DNA from 2 places in the Providencia sp. R33 genome. Region 1 is predicted to be linked to the other one. Evidence: predicted binding sites of a transcription regulator. Region 1 holds the regulator's gene; the other holds the start of a gene.

The links. The regulator CRP, encoded in region 1, controls carbon source genes, mostly activating them, when cyclic AMP is high. The targets are predictions, from matches to a motif close to ATGTGANNNNNNTCACAT.
Region 2: a site for CRP is predicted at 2,432-2,449, ahead of rbsD (D-ribose pyranase). Genes of this name have one in related genera too.

The regions. Positions count from the first base shown of each region.
Region 1 is NZ_CP072453.1:4,081,853-4,087,193, forward strand. It holds gene J6836_RS19135 (aspartate aminotransferase family protein) at 1-495, shown strand, start outside; gene J6836_RS19140 (hypothetical protein) at 543-1,958, opposite strand; gene crp (cAMP-activated global transcriptional regulator CRP) at 2,150-2,782, opposite strand; gene J6836_RS19150 (OsmC family protein) at 3,139-3,540, shown strand; gene J6836_RS19155 (phosphoribulokinase) at 3,631-4,497, opposite strand; gene J6836_RS19160 (YheU family protein) at 4,556-4,765, opposite strand; gene J6836_RS19165 (hydrolase) at 4,762-5,341, opposite strand, start outside.
Region 2 is NZ_CP072453.1:3,760,084-3,765,424, reverse strand. It holds gene rbsC (ribose ABC transporter permease) at 1-405, opposite strand, end outside; gene rbsA (ribose ABC transporter ATP-binding protein RbsA) at 402-1,916, opposite strand; gene rbsD (D-ribose pyranase) at 1,924-2,343, opposite strand; gene ravA (ATPase RavA) at 2,625-4,142, shown strand; gene viaA (ATPase RavA stimulator ViaA) at 4,145-5,341, shown strand, end outside.

The DNA of each region.
Region 1 (5,341 bases):
ATGCACTATGGTGTGACACCCGATATTTTGACCACAGCAAAAGCATTGGGCGGTGGTTTTCCAATTAGTGCGATGATTACGACAGAAGAAATCGCGAAAACCATGGAAGTTGGTTCTCATGGTACAACGTATGGTGGTAACCCATTAGCTTGCGCGGTGGGCAATGCCGCATTTGATATTATTAATACTGAAGAAGTATTAAAAGGTGTCGAAAAACGTCGCGAGCTATTTGTTACTCATTTAAATAAGCTGAATGATAAATACGGCATTTTCTCCGAGATCAGAGGAATGGGGTTATTAATCGGCGCGGAGTTAGATGGCAAACTATTAAACCGCTCGAAAGATATTTTGCAAGCCAGTGCAGTGGAAGGCCTGATGATGTTAAACGCCGGCACTAACGTACTGCGTTTTACGCCTTCTCTGATTATTTCTGAAGAAGAAATCAACAGCGGAATGGCAAAATTAGAGACGGCGATTGGGAAGTTGCTGGGTTAATTTCTATATCAAAGGTGCAGAAATGATCCTCTGCACCTTTATCGTAATTAAGCCTTTTCGCTATGCTCTAAATTTTTTAGCTGATTTTTTAATTGAGTAAAACGGGTTTCTTCTTTTTTTATTTCTACTTGAAGGTGGCCTAAATCATTAAGGGTTTTCTCTACACCTTTTAGTTTAGCATCTAAATTTTTAGTGTCTGGTTTTTTATCATTTAATATTTTTTGTTTTGAATTTTCATTTAATTGGAAGTTATATTCCTTGCTAATATGCATGTCTCGTAACATTGTTGCTCTATTGATATATATTTTCCCATTAAATTGATACGTTATTTTCTTCGGTTTCACCGTAATATGTGTTTTTTTATGGTGCTCTTCTATTTTTTTTGATTTTGAATTCTCTAACTCATGACTTTTTTTATTAATAATATTATTTTTATTCTGATTCTCAGTTTCTTCTGAACTATAACCTGATTCATCGGTTGTTTCTGAATAATAGCCTGAGGAATTAGAATTTAGACTCTCATTACTATTGAAAATATTTTTTTCAGATGTGATTTTTATGGTTTTTTCTTCATTTTTTTTAAGGGCGCTGAGTTGGTTATTTAATTTATTAATAACTTCATTCATAGTTTCAATGGTAGCGCTAAATGTAGTATCTCTTTTATTAGATGGAGAGGAAATACATTCATTAATTAAATTTTGGGTGGATTTGGTATATTTAAATTTATCACCTAATTTGTTAAAATCTTTACGGGATGATATCTCTTTTTCGAGCTCGTGAATTCTATTTTTTAGGTTCTTAGCTTGATTAAATTGTTCTTTATCCTTACCTGAAAATGATATAGGAGGGTTTTTTTCTTCGTTTACTGTTTCTGCATTTTGTTTGTTAGTTTTTTGTATTTCAGTCATTTCATTTTTATTATAAAACTTAACGCTGTATAAATCTTCCTTTCTAGGGTTAAGTTTGTTTTTAACTACTAAAGCTTGAATCTTCCCTGTTGATTGTACTTTTTCAATCGAATTATAAAAGAATTGTTTTATTTTATTGATACCAAAATCGTTAATTAAAAAATTTTTTCGGTCTATGTTAATTAATTCAGCATTAGAGTTGGTGGTTTTCATAGGTGTATATTCCAGTTTAATTTTTATTGGCGTATTATTTTTTATAGTGATGTTGTTTTTAACGATATTTGATGGGGAAATTAAATCATCTTCATGATAGGTATAAGGTAATAATAGTTTTTCAACAGGTGGTGAATAGGGGAGGCGATTTAGCTCGGGTTGTGCTCTTTCTTGAAACTCACAAGTCAGAGTCGCGAAGTTTATTTTCTTATAATTCTCAGAATTGAATGTCTTAATAATACTTAAATTATCAATGATTGACGGGCTTCGGAAAACAATATTTTTATTACTTGTGTTATTCGATATTCTGGCTAATTTATTGACGTTGACATCTAATTTCACAACAAATAATCTCCTAATAATGGTTAACTCCCATTATCTTAGTTTGATTATTAGTCAGAAAAATATAAAGAAACGACACTCATTAAAAATGATATATAAAACAACCGTATTTTGGGGAAATAGCGTTATACTTAGGATATAACGCTATTCAAAAAGGTGCGCCCCACCAAGGGAGTGAGGCGAAAGGTTAATTATCGTGTACCGTAAACAACAATGGTTTTACCATGCGCGGAGATTAAGTTTTGATCTTCCAGCATTTTCAAAATACGGCCGACAGTTTCACGGGAACAACCAACGATTTGGCCAATTTCCTGACGGGTGATTTTGATTTGCATCCCGTCTGGATGCGTCATGGCATCAGGTTGTTTGGCTAGATTCAGTAACGTTTGTGCAATACGACCTGTCACGTCTAAGAAGGCGAGGTTGCCCACTTTTTCTGACGTGGTTTGTAGGCGGCTTGCCATTTGCGCAGAGAGGCGCATTAAGATATCAGGGTTAACCTGAATCAATTGACGGAATTTTTTGTAAGAAATTTCAGCAACTTCGCAGGCGATTTTTGCTCTAACCCACGCAGTACGTTCTTGCCCTTCTTCAAATAATCCAAGCTCACCAATGAAATCCCCCTGATTCAGGTAGGAGAGGATCATTTCTTTGCCTTCTTCATCTTTGATTAAAACAGCCACTGAACCTTTAACTATGTAGTAAAGGGTTTCTGCTTTCTCACCCTGATGGATCAGTGTGCTCTTGGATGGATACTTATGAATATGGCAGTGTGACAAAAACCATTCAAGAGTAGGGTCTGTTTGTGGCTTGCCGAGAACCATTAGCGTTATCCTCTGTATGTTATTGCAGCCATCCGGAAAAAGCGTACCAGAAAGGCTGGCTTTAAAGTCACTAGCTTAGCATATTAATTTGTCTTATATACCCTAAATAATAGGAAGAGCAACATTGCATCAATCGCTTTTCATGGTTAGGGTAAACAAATTGATATCAACACTATAATATAATCAAATACAACGTTGAGTTTTGATCTTAATCCTATCAACTAAGTATTGTTTGTAGCATATTCAATACAGAAAGTCTTCCCTGTATCGCTTCAGCAGAATAAAGCTGATATAACATTCATTATATCTATGGAACAATGTAGCCTTTAAATCGATTTCATTTCAAGGGGAATAAAATGGAAGCAAGAGTTAAATGGGTAGAAGGACTCTCTTTTTTAGGTGAGTCAGCGTCAGGCCACCAAGTGATGATGGATGGTAACGCAGGCGATAAAGCACCAAGCCCAATGGAGATGGTGTTAATGGCAGCGGGCGGTTGTAGCGCGATTGACGTGGTATCCATCTTACAAAAAGGTCGTAATGACATTACCGACTGTGAAGTGAAATTAACCTCCGAGCGTCGCGAAGAAGCGCCACGCTATTTCGTTAAAATTCATTTGCATTTTATTGTAACAGGGAATGAATTAACGGATAAAGCCGTTGAACGTGCGGTTCAACTTTCGGCTGAAAAATATTGTTCGGTCGCGTTGATGTTAGAAAAAACTGTGGAAGTGACCCACAGCTTTGAAATAAGAAATTAAAAATAAATTTAATTATTATTAATATATTTGAATTGAAAGATGCTTATCTTAATTAATGGTAAGCATCTTGTTTAATAATCAAAAAGCAATTTAGCTATGTTTTTGACTAATTAGTTTTTCAACTATTGGTGTCATAATTAATTCCATCGCTAAGCCTAATTTCCCTCCAGGTACCACAATAGTATTCATCGCAGAGATAAAAGAGCCTGATATCATTGATAGCAGGTAGGGAAAATCGATCTGTTCAAGCCCACGAAAGCGAATAACGATAAAGCTTTCATCTTGTGAAGGAATGGCTTTCGCTGAAAATGGGTTTGAGGTATCCACAGTCGGTACGCGTTGGAAGTTAATATGAGTACGGGAAAATTGTGGTGTAATGTAGTTAATGTAGTCACCCATCGAACGTACCACTGAATCCATTACCGCTTCTCGGGAGTGCCCGCGCTCCGTAGTGTCTCTGATGAGCTTTTGTATCCACTCTAAGTTCACGATAGGCACAACACCGACAAGTAAATCAACATGTTGCGCGACATTGTGCTCAGGTGTCACTATCCCACCGTGTAAGCCCTCATAGAACAGCACATCCGTTTTTTCGGGTAACGATTCCCAAGGGGTGAATGTACCTGGTTGTAAACCATAAGGAACTGCTTCGTCATAGGTATGTAGGTATTTTCGTGATTTCCCACAGCCCGTTTTGGCGTAATCCACCAGTGTTTGCTCAAGTAGCGCAAAGTCATTGGCTTCTGGGCCAAAATAACTAATATGGCGGCCTTGTTCTCTGGCTTTGCGGATCGCCATATCCATTTCAGGGCGAGTATAACGATGGAAGCTGTCACCTTCTAGCGTGGCAGATTGGATATTTAATTGATGGAATATTTTACGGAATGCTTGGCTAGTTGAGGTTGTGCCGGCACCGCTTGAACCAGTGATGGCAATAATCGGGTGTTTTTTGGACATAGCGGACTCCCTGTGTTGCGCTTATGGCCACTATTTCAGAAACAGCGAACGAAGCGGGTTAGCGGGCTTTAGGCATGAAATTAACGGATTCATGCAATTCTGACCAGACTAGCACAATTTCGCCAGAAACTAACTGCCGTTTCACATCGTTCACTTTATCTTGCAGGCTTTTTTCTTGGGCGCCGTAGTCGGTGCCCTCGCGTAACACATAGCTTTCAATCAGATTTTCCAGTGTTTCAGGCGCAAGCTCTCGCCAAGGAATAATCATTCTTTTTCCTTATTTAAATAAGGGGTTAGCCATTGTGGAATTCGGGTTTCTAGCCACATTTTGGGCTTTCTTAATGTTCCACTCACAAAGCCCACGTGGCCACCATGCTCAGTCATTTGATATTCCACATTTTTAGGTAAATGTGATAAATCAGGGACCACTTCAGGTGCCATAAAGGGATCATCTTTGGCATGAATAATTAATGTTGGCTTAGTGATATAAGCAAGCTTAGGGAGTGCACTGCATTTTTGATAATAATCCGTTGCATCATCAAAGCCATGAATACGAGCGGTGATAACATCATCAAATTCACGAATGCGTTTTAGTTGTTTTAGCTGTAACAAATTTAATGGTAATGAACCAGGGTAGCGAACCAGTTTACGAGTTGCATTACGCTTTAAGCCATTGAGTAAATAGCGCTGATAAAATTGAGAAATCCCTTTTTCCATACGCAATGAACAGGCTTCCAACATTAATGGTGCGGAGACCACCACGCCAGCGTCCACATCGGCATTTTGACCGCTTTCAGCGAGATAACATGCTAACATATTACCACCAAGGGAATAACCCACAGCC
Region 2 (5,341 bases), 320 kb from region 1:
AAGCATCATCACCAATGTTGCGATAAAGGCTTGGACTTTCCCTTTCGCAACAATAATCCCTGTACATGCGCCAATTGCCGCTCCCAGCGCTAATGCGCCAGCAACGGCAACCAAGGCATTGACTTCCGCCCCAACCATCGATGCAGCAACCGCGCCCGTCAGTGCAAGTAATGAGCCCACTGACAGGTCAATCCCTGATGTTAAGATAACCAACGTCATGCCTACCGCCATGATGGCGTTCACCGACGTTTGCTGCAAAATATTGAATAGGTTATTCACCGTAAAAAAATTAGGGCTTAATGTTGATACGATGGCAATTAAGACTAATAGCGCAATTAACGATTTTTGTTCCATCAGCCAAGCTTTGCTGAACCAGCGTTTTGATGATGCAGTTGTTGAACTCATACTGATAACTCCTGAACTGAGCCGTAATTTTTACCCACTGCGGCAGCCATTAAGGCTTCCTGAGTCGCTTCTTTGGCAGTAAATTCACCGCTGATATGACCTTCGTGCATCACCAAAATGCGGTCACTCATTCCAATCACTTCAGGCATTTCTGAAGAGACTAAAATGATGCTCAGCCCTTCTTTCTTAAATTGGTTAATTAGCTGATAAATCTCTTTTTTTGCCCCAACATCAACACCACGTGTTGGTTCATCAAGGATCAACACTTTTGGTCTGGTCATCAACCCTCGGGCGATAGCCACTTTTTGTTGATTCCCGCCAGAAAGGTTACCAATGATTTGGTTCATAGATGGGGTTTTAATATTGAAAAGGCGAATAAAGTCACTGACCGTTTGTTGCTCTTCGCCATGTTTAAGTGAACCACCCGTGCGGCTGAAATAACGTAAAGCCGTCAACGACATATTTTCTTTGACTGACATGCCTAACACTAATCCATCGCGTTTACGGTCTTCTGAAATGTACACAATACCGCTATTTAGGCCATCTTGCGGGGTTTTCAAGTTAACAGGGTTGCCTTCCAACCTAATCGAACCTGATTTCTTGGAAGCTGCGCCGTAGATGATTTTCATCAGCTCGGTTCGCCCTGCGCCCATTAACCCTGAAACACCTAAAATTTCACCACTTTTCAACGTGAAGCTGGCGTTTGTAACTCCGGGACCTGATACATTTTCTAGCTGTAAGCGGGTATCACCCGCTTGAACATCAATGCGCGGGTATTGGTCTTCAAGTTTTCTTCCCACCATCATTTCAATCAGTTTTTCTTCTTCTAATTCGCTAACGGGTTTTTCGCCAATAAACTGACCATCACGAAACACGGTAACATCGTCGCAAATTTCAAAGATTTCTTTTAACCGGTGAGAGATATAAACAATACCGCAGCCTTGTGCTTTTAAGTCTTCGATAACGCGGAATAATGATTCTGTTTCCGTATCAGTAAGCGCATCCGTTGGTTCATCCATGATGATCACTTGAGATTGGAAACTAAGAACTTTAGCAATTTCTACCATTTGCTGTTCACCAATCGAAAGTTCAGCAATGGTTTGGTGGCTGTCATAATCAAGGTTGAGGCGTTTAAGCAGTTTGTCTGATTCACTGAACATTTTTTTCCAGTCAATTTTGCCAAACGCACTAACAAATTCGCGCCCAAGGAAAATATTTTCTGCGATAGTCAACTCAGGGATCAGGTTTAATTCTTGGTGAATAATACCAATACCCGCCTCTTGGGAGCTTTTTGGCCCATTGAACGCCACTTCTTTGCCAAGAAAGCGAATTTTACCTGCATCTTTTTGATAGATACCAGTGAGCACTTTCATCATGGTTGACTTGCCAGCCCCATTTTCCCCCACCAGCGCCATGACTTTTCCGGGGTAGACATTTAATGTCGCACCGCTGAGCGCTTTCACGCCCGGAAATGATTTATCGATACCGATAAGTTCTAATAAAGGTTGCATAGTCACCTCAGAAAGTCACACCAGAACACAAGATTACATTCGCAAATGGCGAGCATTCCCCTGTTCTAATGACCGCTTTGCTGTCATGGGTCAGCTGTTTAAAACGTTCATGACTGCAATAGATGATTTCAATTTGATTGCCTTGCTCAGTTTGTAGGTCATTCAAATGCGTTAAAATAGCCGTTTCCATAATGGGATTCATTGCACTAATTTCTTCTGCAATAATCGCTTTTTCGACCTGCATTTCTTGCGTAACCACTCGCAAAACAGCCATGAAATCAGGTAACCCTTGCGTTATCGCTAAATCAATCCGCTCAGGCCCCGTTGAAATGGGTAAACCTGCATCCGCCAGTGTGATTTGGTCGGTATGACCTAATTTTGCAATCACTGAAGTAATATTGGCATTAAGCAGAACACCTTTTTTCATTTTTTCACCGCCATTTCTGATAAGCGAAACGTTTCGCTTATCTAATAATAGTTTAGATAAGTCACAACTCAATATTGATAGTCGATATTTGTGATCATCATCGAAACGTTTCGTTAGCGAGTGATAAGCTTAAAAACAATAACTTATTGAATCACTTATAGCTGAATCGTTTTTTCTTGTTTTTTGGGGTACATCAAAGAAAAATGGAAAAAATGGCCGCAGTATGTAATAAAAGGAATTGATAGCCTTTATCAATAACTCTCCAATAGAAAGGAACTGTTATGCAACTTGCTGAGCGTATCGCCCAACTGAGTAATTACCTTGAAAGCGGTTTGTATGAACGCCAACAGGCAATACGCTTGTGTTTATTAGCCACACTCAGTGGTGAAAGTGTCTTTCTATTAGGCCCTCCAGGTATTGCGAAAAGCTTAATTGCGCGGAGAATGAAATATGCTTTTCGTCATGCACATGCATTTGAATACTTAATGACGCGCTTTTCGACGCCTGAAGAAATTTTTGGCCCCTTATCCATTCAAGCCCTCAAAGATGAAGGGCGCTATGAACGTCTAACTAAAGGTTATTTGCCTGATGCTGAAGTGGTTTTTTTAGATGAGATCTGGAAAGCGGGCCCTGCTATTCTCAATACGCTATTAACGGCAATCAATGAACGCAAATTCCGTAATGGCGATGAAGAAAAATCCATTCCCATGCGTTTGCTCGTCACGGCTTCAAACGAGTTGCCTGATGCAGATAATAGTTTAGAAGCCCTTTTTGACCGTATGTTAGTGCGTATTTGGCTTGATAAAGTGCAGGAAAAACAAAACTTCCGTGCATTGTTGACGGGAAAATCGTCGTTAGAAGGATCCCAAGTTCCTGAACATTTAAAAATCAGCGATGAAGAATACCAACAGTGGCAACAAGAAATCCCTAAAATTACGCTACCCGATCACTGTTTTGAGCTGATCTATCAACTGCGCCAGCAATTAGATGCCACTGATAAGCACGTTTATGTCTCAGATAGGCGCTGGAAAAAAGCGGTATACTTATTACAGGCAAGTGCATTTTTCAATGGCCGTAGCAGTGTCTCTCCCCTTGATATTGTGCTTTTAAAAGATTGCCTGTGGCATGATATGCAATCGATGAATGCATTACCGCGATTAATTCAATCCCTTTTACAAGAAGAGGGTTGGCAGCAGCGTAAATTTACCCGTGAAATTGAGCAAATTTACCAACAATGGATGTCATCTACACAAGATCAAAATAGCCAAGATGCTTTTAAAGTGAATAAAAACAATGCGATGTTTGCTCGTAAGGCCTCGTATGTGTTACCTGAGCATATTCATGAAGGGCGGATCACGCTGTTTTTACATCGACCATTGCAACTGCATAATATGAAAGTGACGTTTGTTACCACAGACAAAAAAGCACTCACTTTATTTTTAAATAAAGGCACGACATTATCTGCACATTTAAATGGTATTGGTTTTGCACAAGAAATTGCTGCAGAGGTGAATAATTTAAATCAGATACAGTTATTGGATATTAGCCATCAATCATCAACCTTATATATCCAAGATAAAACAGCCACACAAACCTCCACATCAAATAACCAAGAATGGTTAGATAAGCTGGATAAAATTCAATCCGATATCCAATCTGCCCGTTATCAATTTGAAAAACAGCAACCCAACCTTTTTATTGAAGCCCATTGGCTGGCGGATATTGAACAAAGTTTTCTGCAACTTGCAGAGAAATTAACGCAATTACGCAACCAAATCACAGGCAAAGTGGCCGAATAATTATGATGAGTTTAGCCACTCTGGAAATGTTGCTTTCGGTTAATGAAAGCCAATTAATAGAAGAGATTATTATCTCTCTCCTTGCTACGCCGCAATTGGCAGTATTTTTTGAAAAACATCCCCGTTTAAAAAAGGCATTATTGAAAGACTTATCCAGTTGGAAAAAAGACCTGAAACAGCGCCTGCAAGATGCGTTGGTTCCCGCGCAACTTTCTGAAGAATTTGAGCTGTATCGACAGTCCCTTGGGATCTCAACGGATGCTTTCTTTACACGACTCCCTTCTGTAATAGAAAGGCTTAACCAAATCGACTCGCCGTTTTACCGAGAAGCGAGTCTGTTGCAAAGTGGTAAAATTGAAAACCGCAGTGCAAGGCAAGCTTTGTTTGTCCAAAAGTGGCGAACCAGCTTAATTTTGCAAGTCACAACCCTGCATAAAGAGCTTTTAGAGCAAGAAAAAGAACAATTGCTGGCGGAATTACAACGCAGGTTAGCCTTAAGTGGAAACTTAGAAGATATTCTGGGTGAAAATGAACGGGCAGCTGGTCGTTTGTGGGATTTAAGCAAAGGGGTGAATATGACCTCCGCTTATAATGACCAACTGTTAAATCGCTACAGTGAATTTTTACGTCAGCAGCCTGAGCTCGAAAAAATAGCTCAATTATTAGGCCGTAGCCAAACAGCACAAGCTATCCCTGATGATAGTGTGGTTTTAGAACCGATGACTATCATGGAGAAAGTACCTGAAACAGTACCTGAACAAGTTAATGGCTTAAACCAAAGTGATGATATTTTGCGTTTATTACCCGCTGAACTCGCTATGTTGGGTATTGAAGAAATAGAATTTGAGTTTTATCGAAAATTACTGGAAAAACAGCTATTAACTTATCGGTTGCAAGGGGATAGCTGGCAAGAAAGAAAAGTATTGCGCCCCATTACACATCACCATGATGAAGAACAACCTCGAGGGCCATTTGTGGTGTGTATTGATACATCAGGCTCAATGGGGGGATTAAATGAGCGCTGTGCAAAAGCATTTTGCCTTGCGCTCATGAAAATCGCGTTAGCCGATAACCGCGCATGCCATGTGATGCTATTTTCCACCGATATTGTGCATTACGATTTATTATCTACGGATGGGTTGGAGCAGTGTATTCGGTTTTTACATCAAACATTTAAAGGTGGAACAGACCTTGCAGCT